DNA from 3 places in the Enterobacter mori genome. Region 3 is predicted to be linked to each of the others. Evidence: predicted binding sites of a transcription regulator. Region 3 holds the regulator's gene; each other region holds the start of a gene.
The links. Region 3 encodes CRP, which controls carbon source genes, mostly activating them, when cyclic AMP is high. Its sites were predicted from a motif close to ATGTGANNNNNNTCACAT; they were not measured.
Positions count from the first base shown of each region.

Region 1: the regulator CRP is predicted to act here: its motif matches at 1,146-1,163, upstream of cdd (cytidine deaminase).
Region 2: the regulator CRP is predicted to act here: its motif matches at 1,332-1,349, upstream of rhaS (HTH-type transcriptional activator RhaS).

Region 1 is NZ_CP104285.1:3,134,480-3,137,758, forward strand. Features, by position in the region: gene N2K86_RS14785 (CidA/LrgA family protein) at 5-400, shown strand; gene N2K86_RS14790 (CidB/LrgB family autolysis modulator) at 397-1,092, shown strand; gene cdd (cytidine deaminase) at 1,222-2,106, shown strand; gene sanA (outer membrane permeability protein SanA) at 2,233-2,952, shown strand; gene N2K86_RS14805 (glutamine synthetase family protein) at 3,073-3,279, shown strand, end outside.
Region 2 is NZ_CP104285.1:4,661,253-4,664,531, reverse strand. Features, by position in the region: gene rhaB (rhamnulokinase) at 1-1,176, opposite strand, end outside; gene rhaS (HTH-type transcriptional activator RhaS) at 1,478-2,314, shown strand; gene rhaR (HTH-type transcriptional activator RhaR) at 2,388-3,236, shown strand; gene rhaT (L-rhamnose/proton symporter RhaT) at 3,237-3,279, opposite strand, start outside.
Region 3 is NZ_CP104285.1:4,345,559-4,348,837, reverse strand. Features, by position in the region: gene N2K86_RS20645 (YccS/YhfK family putative transporter) at 1-1,637, opposite strand, end outside; gene crp (cAMP-activated global transcriptional regulator CRP) at 1,695-2,327, opposite strand; gene N2K86_RS20635 (OsmC family protein) at 2,639-3,043, shown strand; gene N2K86_RS20630 (phosphoribulokinase) at 3,130-3,279, opposite strand, start outside.

The DNA.
Region 1 (3,279 bases), 1.2 Mb from region 3:
CACCATGAGCAAATCACTGAATACAATCTGGCAGTATCTGCGCGCATTCATCCTGATTTACGCCTGCCTGTACGCCGGGATTTTCATCGCCTCGCTGCTGCCGATCGTCATTCCCGGCAGCATTATCGGCATGCTGATCCTGTTTGTGCTGCTGGCTTTACAGGTGCTGCCCGCGAAGTGGGTCAATCCAGGCTGCTTCGTCCTTATCCGCTACATGGCGCTGCTTTTCGTGCCCATCGGCGTAGGCGTCATGCAATATTACGACGTGCTCAAAGCGCAGTTCGGCCCGATTGTCGTCTCCTGTGCGGTCAGTACGCTGGTGGTGTTCCTGGTGGTAAGCTGGAGTTCGCACATCGTGCATGGCGAACGTAAAGTGGTCGGGGAGAAAACAAAAAAATGATGGCCAATATCTGGTGGTCGCTGCCGTTAACTCTGGCGGTGTTCTTCGCTGCACGTAAACTTGCCGTACGCTTCAAAATGCCGTTGCTCAACCCGCTGCTGGTGGCGATGGTGGTGATTATTCCCTTCCTGCTGCTTACCGGTATTCCCTACGAACGCTACTTCGCAGGGAGTAAAGTTTTAAACGATCTGCTGCAGCCCGCCGTTGTCGCGCTGGCGTTTCCTTTATATGAACAGCTGCACCAGATCCGCGCCCGCTGGAAGTCCATCATCACCATCTGCTTTATCGGTAGCCTGGTGGCGATGATCACCGGCACCTCGGTGGCCCTATTAATGGGAGCCTCGCCGCAGATTGCCGCCTCTATTCTGCCAAAATCCGTCACCACACCTATTGCGATGGCCGTAGGCGGCAGCATCGGTGGCATTCCGGCCATCAGTGCCATGTGCGTGATTTTCGTCGGGATCCTGGGCGCGGTGTTTGGCCATACCCTGCTGAATCTGATGAAGATCCGCACCAAAGCTGCACGCGGTCTGGCGATGGGGACCGCGTCACACGCGCTGGGCACCGCGCGCTGCGCCGAAGTGGACTATCAGGAAGGCGCGTTTAGCTCGCTGGCGCTGGTCATCTGCGGGATTATCACCTCCCTGATTGCCCCCTTTGTCTTCCCGATTATTCTGGCGGTGATGGGCTAAAATTTGCGATGCGTCGCGCAATTTTCATTTTGTTTTCATAAGTTGCATACATAATGAGAAGTGGATCACATATAAAGCCCCGACGGCTCCGTACACTACCGATCCATTAACCTTTATGAGGCAAACGCCATGCACCCACGTTTTCAAGCTGCTTTCGCCCAGCTTGCAGAGAATTTGCAATCTGCCCTGGCGCCGGTTCTGGCGGATACCCATTTCCCCGCCCTGCTGACGGCGGAGCAGGTCACGACGCTGAAACAGGCAACGGGACTGGATGAAGACGCGCTGGCTTTCGCACTGCTGCCCCTGGCTGCCGCCTGCGCGCGTGCCGACCTTTCCCACTTCAACGTCGGTGCCATTGCACGCGGCGTAAGCGGAACCTGGTACTTCGGTGGAAACATGGAGTTCCTCGGTGCGACCATGCAGCAAACCGTTCACGCCGAGCAAAGCGCCATCAGCCACGCCTGGCTGCGCGGTGAAAAAGCATTGAGTGCCATCACCGTTAACTACACCCCTTGCGGTCACTGCCGTCAGTTTATGAACGAGCTGAACAGCGGGCTGCAGCTGCGCATCAACCTGCCAGGCCGCGCGCCGCACACGCTGGGGGATTACCTCCCGGACGCTTTCGGTCCTAAAGATCTCGAAATTAAAACGCTGCTGATGGACGAGCAGGATCACGGTTTCGCCCTGTCCGGCGATGACCTGAGCGAAGCGGCCATTCGTGCGGCGAACAAGAGCCATACGCCGTACAGTCAATCGCCAAGCGGCGTGGCGCTACAGTGCCGCGATGGGCGTATCTTTACCGGCAGCTATGCGGAAAACGCCGCGTTCAACCCGACGCTGCCTCCGCTGCAGGGCGCTCTTAACCTGCTGAGCCTGAACGGCTATGACTATCCTGACATTCAGCGCGCCATTCTCGCAGAAAAAGCCGATGCGCCGCTGATCCAGTGGGACGCCACCGCCGCGACGCTGAAAGCGTTGGGCTGCACCACAATCGACCGCGTGCTGCTTGCCTGAACCTTCCGGCGGGCAGAAATGCCCGCCCGTTTGCTGAAAAAGCCCTCAGTTGATTCACCGTTTCTTGCGCTAAACAGGCGGGTAAAGTAGCCTGAGTGAACTTTCATCCACGAACGAGCCATCTCCATGTTAAAGCGCGTTTTTTACAGCCTGTCTGTCCTGGTCGGCATACTGCTGTTGATCGTGCTCGGTCTCGACCGCTGGATGAGCTGGAAAACCGCTCCCTACATTTTTGACGATCTGCAGGACCTGCCCTATCGTCAGGTAGGCGTGGTGCTCGGCACCGCCAAGTATTACCGCACCGGCGTGATCAACCAGTATTACCGCTACCGCATTCAGGGCGCGCTGAACGCTTACAACAGCGGCAAGGTGAATTATCTGCTGCTGAGTGGCGATAACGCCCTGCAGAGCTACAACGAACCGGTGACGATGCGTAAGGACCTGATTGCCGCAGGCGTCGATCCTGCCGATATCGTGCTCGACTACGCCGGGTTCCGCACCCTGGACTCCATCGTGCGCACCCGCAAGGTGTTCGACACTAACGATTTCATCATCATTACCCAGCGCTTCCACTGCGAGCGCGCGCTGTTTATTGCGCTGCATATGGGTATCCAGGCTCAGTGCTACGCCGTCCCGTCGCCAAAAGACATGCTGAGCGTGCGCGTGCGCGAGTTCGGTGCCCGCTTTGGCGCATTAGCCGATCTCTACATCTTCAAACGTGAACCGCGCTTTTTAGGCCCGCTGGTGCCGATCCCGGCAATGCATGAGGTGCCGGAAGATGCGCAGGCTTATCCGGCGGTGACGCCAGAACAACTGCTCGATCTGCAGAAAAAAGAGAAAAAATAGCCTCCGTTTATCGTTTCTTTACGCCGGATGCCACGCTTTTTATCACCTCTTTACACCTGACCTTTTACCCTGAGTTCATTGCCGCTACGGCTTCATTGAAGACTGACTATGAACTCGATAATGAACGCGTTTTTCCTGAAAAGTCTCCGCCCGTACTTTAATTTCCCGGGCTTATCGCTGCCGACCGCGCTAAATTCCGGCCTCTATCTTGAAGAGAAGCTTGCCACTCTGAAGCAAAGCCTGTCGGTGGAAGTGGCGGATTATCTCGAGCGTTACCCACAAACCAAACACATCGATGTCTGTCTCAACGACATCAACGGCATTACG
Region 2 (3,279 bases), 320 kb from region 3:
CTTGCCGCGCAAATCGGCCAGTTCGCTGAGGATGTCGGCATACAGCAGGGCGAGGCTGTCAAAAATGCAGCGCGCCAGCTCTGCCGGGCTGGACGGCACCGGCTGCCCGGCCTCGACGCAGGCGGCCTGGATTTCGGCGCTCATGTGCGCCGGGTTGATAAAGCGGTCATCGTTCGGGTTGATCAGGAAGGTGCAGGCCTTCAGCTTTTCGGTTTCCGCGATAAGCGCAGGCAGGTCGGTGATGTTCTGCTCTTTCAGCACCCGCTGGAGCAGCCACAGGCCCATGATGTTTTTCAGCACGCGGTAACGCCCTTCCGCGCCACCTTCGTTAGTGATGTTTGCCGCCATCGCGGCATCGCTGGTGTACGGCGTTTTGCTCTCAAAGCCCATTAGCGACCAGGTGCCGGAAGAAAGATACGCCGCGTCTTCGCTGGCGAGCGGTGAGGCGATGACCGCGCTGGCGGTATCGTGGCTGGCGACGGCGACGACAGGGATCTCGTTCCCCTGCGGGCAAATCCACTGACCGATCACATTGCCGGGATGCGTTGGCGTGCCGAACCAGGACGGCGACGCGCCCGTCCATGCCAGCAGGTTTTCGTCCCAGTTATCGGTGTTGATGTTCACCAGTTGGGTGGTGGTGGCGTTGGTGTACTCCCAGTTCATATTGCCGGTCAGGCGGTAGCTCAGGTAGTCCGGGATCAGCAGCGCGTGGGCCACGTTCGCGACCAGCTCCGGCTGCTGCTCAACCAGGGCGCGCAGCTGGTACAGCGTGTTAAATGGCAGAAACTGAATGCCGCTGCGCCCGTAGATGTTGTCCTTACCAAGCTGGGCGATGGCATGCGCCATCAGGCCGTCGGTGCGGCTGTCGCGGTAGGAGACGGGCAGGCCGACGCGCTCACCGTTACCGTCCAGCAGCACATAATCCACGCCCCAGGTATCAATGCCGATGCTGTCGATACGAATGCCGTCGTTGCAGACGTTGTTCAGCCCGATGCGGATCTCCGCTTCCAGGGCATCGATATCCCAGGTCTCAAAACCGTCCTGCTTTTGCAGGCAGTTGGCGAAGCGGTGCATTTCGCGAAGCGAAAGTGTGCGCTGGTCGCAGTCCCAGGTGGCGAGCATTACGCGGCCGCTGGATGCGCCTAAATCGACTGCCACACAATGGCGAAAAGTCATGGTCAGGTCCTTTCTTAAGTCATTAGCGGTGAGTGTAAGAAAGGGAAGAAAAAGCCACCTTCTCGCCACTGACAGGCCAAATCCGGCGCTGGCAAGAAAGCAAAGGTGAACGTGAGGGAGTTCACAGTTTCCAGTAATGGCGGGGTTTTCAGGCAGTGTGACGCTTACCGCATTTCCCGATCTTTCCGCCGGTTTCTTGAAAAACGGACAGCTTTTGCGACGTTTGCTGCCGAAAATTTAAGGTGAGCATGAAAGGCCTTAATTACTATTTTGAGAACATTTCTCATTGGTGGGGGCCGTTATGACCGTACTACACAGCGTGGATTTTTTTCCTTCGGGAGGGTCGCCCGTCGCGATTGAGCCGCGGCTCCCTCAGGCTGCGTTCCCTGAACATCATCATGATTTTCATGAGATTGTGATTGTTGAACACGGGACGGGCATTCACGTGTTTAACGGCCAGCCGTACACCATCAGCGGCGGCACCGTGTGCTTTGTGCGCGACCACGACAGGCACCTGTATGAACATACCGACAACCTGTGTCTGACCAACGTGCTCTATCGTTCCCCGGACGCGTTCCAGTTTCTTTCTGGTTTAAACCAGCTGCTGCCGCAGGAAAAGGACGGGCACTATCCGTCGCACTGGCGCGTGAACCAGTCCACCTTACAGCAGGTGCGGCAGCTGGTGAGCCAGATGGAGCAGAGCGAGGATGGGCAGGAGACGCACGCCATTGCCACGCGCGAGCTGCTGTTCATGCAGCTGCTGGTGCTACTGCGCCGCAGTAGCCTGGTGGAGGGGCTGGAAAACAACGACGCCCGGCTGAACCATCTAATGGCCTGGCTGGAAGACCATTTCGCCGAAGATGTTTGCTGGGAAACGCTGGCGGATGATTTTTCGCTGTCGCTGCGCACCCTGCATCGCCAGCTGAAGCAGCACACCGGGCTGACGCCGCAGCGCTATCTTAATCGCCTGCGGTTAATCAAAGCGCGTCATCTTTTACGTCATACGGACGAAAGCGTCACGGATATCGCCTATCGCTGCGGTTTCGGCGACAGTAACCACTTTTCGACGCTTTTCCGTCGGGAGTTTAGCTGGTCGCCGCGCGATATTCGTCAGGGAAAAGACGCGTTGCTTCAGTAACGCGAGGGCAGTCACCGTTTTATTGCCGCAATAAAGCTAATAATGTCTGGTTTTTCGGCACAGAGGTCGTGGTGTGGCTGCTCAGTTAATCCTTCGCAAAGATGATTTTTTTGCCTCCGCGAGTCAGGCCGTCGCGGTGGCGGACCGCTACCCGCAAAACGTCTTTGCCGAGCATACCCACGAGTTTTGCGAGCTGGTGCTGGTGTGGCGCGGCAACGGCCTTCATGTTCTCAACGACCGGCCCTACCGCATCACCCGCGGGGATCTGTTCTATATCCGCGCCGAAGATAAACACTCCTACGCCTCGGTTAACGACCTGGTGCTGCAAAACGTTATTTACTGCCCGGACAGGCTCAGGCTTAACGTGGACTGGGCCGCGAATATTCCGGGTTTTCTTGATGATAAAGGTTCCCCGCACTGGCGGTTAAGCAGCAGCGGCATGACCCAGGTTCGGCAGGTCATTTCTCAGCTTGAGCAGGAGAGCCAGAAGAGCGACCCGGTCGCCAACCAGATGGCGGAGCTGCTTTTCGCCCAGCTGGTGATGACGCTGAAGCGCCACCGCTACGCCACCGATAACCCCTCTGCCACGACGCAGGAAGCGCTGCTGGATAAGCTCATCACCACGCTTGCGGGCAGCCTGAACAGAAGCTTCGTGCTGGAAAAATTCTGCGAGCAGGAGCAGTGCAGCGAGCGCGCGCTGCGCCAGCAGTTCCGCACCCAGACGGGGATGACGGTGAACCACTACCTGCGCCAGCTGCGCATCTGCCACGCCCAGTATCTGCTGCAGCATACGGAGTTGATGGTGAGTGAAGTGGCGATGCGCTGCGGATTTGAGGACAGTAACTACTTTTCGGTGGTGTTTAACCGCGAGGTGGGGATGACGCCGGTTCAATGGCGTCATCGCAGTCGAAAGGCGGCGTAATCAGTTCGCCATGCCGAGGCCAACGATATTGGCGGCAATGATA
Region 3 (3,279 bases):
ATCCGCTGATACGCCAGCGGGGAGGGCTGCGGGTCGTCGCTGAGGATCAGGCGAATGGCCTGCTGGTCGGCTTCCAGCGCGTCATGGGCGTTCTGCCTGAGCAACCCGCTCTGCCACTGCGGCCACAGCCAGACCATGCCGCCGAAGGCAATCAGGCAGCCAATCAGCGTATCGACCAGACGAGCCACGATAAATTGTTCGCCGTTGAGCGTGAGCAGCTGCAGTGTGTACACCGCCGTGACCGTAAAGCCCACCATCGCCCAGCCGTAATTTTTACGGATGATCAGATAGCTCACCATGGTGATCGCCAGCATCCCGACCAGCGTATAGCCTTCCGGCACGTGGAAGTGAAGCGTCACGCCCGCAATAATCAGCCCGGCTAGCGTTCCGCCAGCCCGGTGGAAGATACGTACTCGCGTGGCCCCGTAGCCGTTCTGTGTGACAAACAGCACGGTCATTAAAATCCAGTAGGGTTTCGGCAGGTGCAGCGCCATGCCCATCAGGCTGGCAATGCTCAGCATCACGCTTATCCGCGCCGCGTTGCGCAGGGCGGAGGATTTCAGTGACAGATAGCTTTTGAGCGCGGGCAGCAGCGGCAGACGTTTCTGCTTATCCGCCATAAGGTCACGCGGATAAAGCGGACGCTGAGTACGCAACACGCGGGCGATGCGGCTGAAGTGCCAGGCGGCAAACTGGCCGACCGGGTTATCCGCGTGCTGACGGGCAATTTTCTCCAGCGCGCCGAGTTGTTTGTCCATGTTAAATCGCGTGGGGTAGCGGTGATAGAGAATATCGTCAGCCAGTACCCTCAGCCGCGCTGCGACGGTCTGGGCGTTCCAGCGGATCACCGCTTCGGCATGGCTACGCTCCACCAGCTTTTGCACCTCCTGCGGGTGGTGAAGGCTGACGGAGATATGCTCCTGCAGGTCCAGCCCTACCTGGAAGGTGCGCAGCAGCCGTTTGTATTCGTGGTTCTTGTTGGCGGCAAGCATGTGCAGCTGCTGGTAGCACTGGCTTATCAGGTCGACAACCTTTTGCTGGCGCGTCAGCAGCGGCGGCAGAGATTTCTCCGGGTCGGTATGCTGGGTGAGCAGGGTGTATTTGGCTTCGCAGTAATCCGCAAGCTGCACATAGAGCAGGCTCAGGGATTCACGCAGCGGCTGTTCCCGCCACAGCCAAAACCAGAACCAGTTAAACACCCCGTACCAGAGCGTGCCAAGGGCGTAGATCAGCAGCGGCTCCCACACCGGCATATTCCCGGCGAGGCTCAGGGTGAAGATAGCCGCAATCAGCGAGGCGGGCAGCAGGCGCGCATGCAGCGAACTGATTTCCGCCGTCACGCCAAGCGTCATCGCCAGCACGGTCAGGATCAGCGGCAGCGGGATATCACGGGCAAGCAGGAGCTGTACGGCGAGACTACAGCCAGCAAACAGGCAGCCACCGATGATCAAACGTTTGAAAAAGCGCTTATGCGGCGTGTCCAGACCGGCAATGTTGCAGCAGGCGGGAACGAGGGAAAACAGCAGACCTTGCTGGAGGTGTCCGAGGATCAGCCCTATGGCCACAGGAAGGCACAACACCAGCGTTTGTCGCAGTGCGTAGTTAACTTCCGGGTGATAGATCAGCCTGCGCCACATGGGGAGTAGAGACAAAAACGGCGTGACACCTTGCGATGGCACGCCGTTTAAGCGGAATTAACGCGTTCCGTAAACCACGATGGTTTTACCGTGGGCGGAGATCAGGTTTTGATCTTCCAGCATTTTCAGGATACGGCCCACTGTTTCACGGGAGCAACCGACGATTTGACCAATTTCCTGGCGGGTAATTTTAATTTGCATGCCGTCAGGGTGGGTCATGGCGTCTGGCTGTTTCGCCAGGTTCAGCAGTGTCTGCGCGATACGACCGGTCACGTCCAGGAAGGCGAGGTTACCCACTTTCTCAGACGTCACCTGCAGACGGCGCGCCATCTGTGAAGAAAGACGCATCAGGATGTCAGGGTTAACCTGAATCAACTGACGGAATTTCTTGTAAGAAATTTCAGCCACTTCACATGCTGTCTTTGCACGAACCCAGGCGCTACGTTCCTGGCCCTCTTCAAACAGGCCCAGTTCACCGATGAAATCGCCCTGGTTCAGATAAGAAAGGATCATCTCTTTCCCTTCTTCATCTTTGATCAGCACTGCCACCGAGCCTTTAACGATGTAATACAACGTTTCCGCTTTTTCACCCTGGTGAATCAGCGTGCTCTTTGATGGGTACTTATGAATGTGGCAATGAGACAAGAACCATTCGAGAGTCGGGTCTGTTTGCGGTTTGCCAAGCACCATGCGCTGTTATCCTCTGTTATAAGCTGTCACCAGAGTCATAAGATGCATCCGGACTCTGGGGTTGCAATCGAATTCTTACCCATACCCTGGGAAGTCGGCTACCGTAACGTTTCGCAGCCAGTAAAGTTTGATGTCCTCTGCATACATGTGTAACGTCAATGTATTACTGTAGCATCCAGAGTGTTTTAGCATAGCTTTCGCCGCGTGTCTCCTGGTGTCTCGCTTCAGCATGATGCAGGTCGCCTTCCATTGCGAGAAATGTAACGCACGCGTAATCTGTCACCAAAAATGCAACGTTGGAGTTTAAGAATATGCAAGCGCGCGTGAAGTGGGTTGAAGGTTTAACGTTCCTGGGCGAGTCCGCGTCAGGACACCAGATTTTGATGGACGGTAACTCCGGCGATAAAGCCCCAAGCCCAATGGAAATGGTGCTGATGGCAGCGGGTGGATGCAGCGCAATTGACGTGGTGTCGATTCTGCAAAAAGGTCGTCATGATGTGACCGATTGCGAAGTGAAGCTTACTTCCGAACGTCGCGAAGAGGCGCCACGCCTGTTCACCCACATTAATCTGCACTTTATCGTGACCGGGAAAGAACTGAAAGATGCCGCAGTATCACGCGCCGTAGACCTTTCTGCGGAGAAGTACTGCTCAGTGGCGTTAATGCTGGAAAAAGCGGTAAAAATCACCCATTCGTATGAAGTGATCGAGGCATAATCTTTTGGCGGGTGGCGCTTCGCTGACCCGCCCTACAAAAGCACGAACGTAGGCCCGGTAAGCGCAGCGCCACCGGGCAAAACAACTCACGCAATCTGCTTCCCTTCCATCAGTCGCTGGACCAGCGGCGTCATAATTAACTCCATCGCCAGCCCCATTTTTCCGCCCGGCACCACCAACGTATTCATGTGCGAAATAAACGAGCCCTGCAGCATCGCCAGCAGCCAGGGGTAATC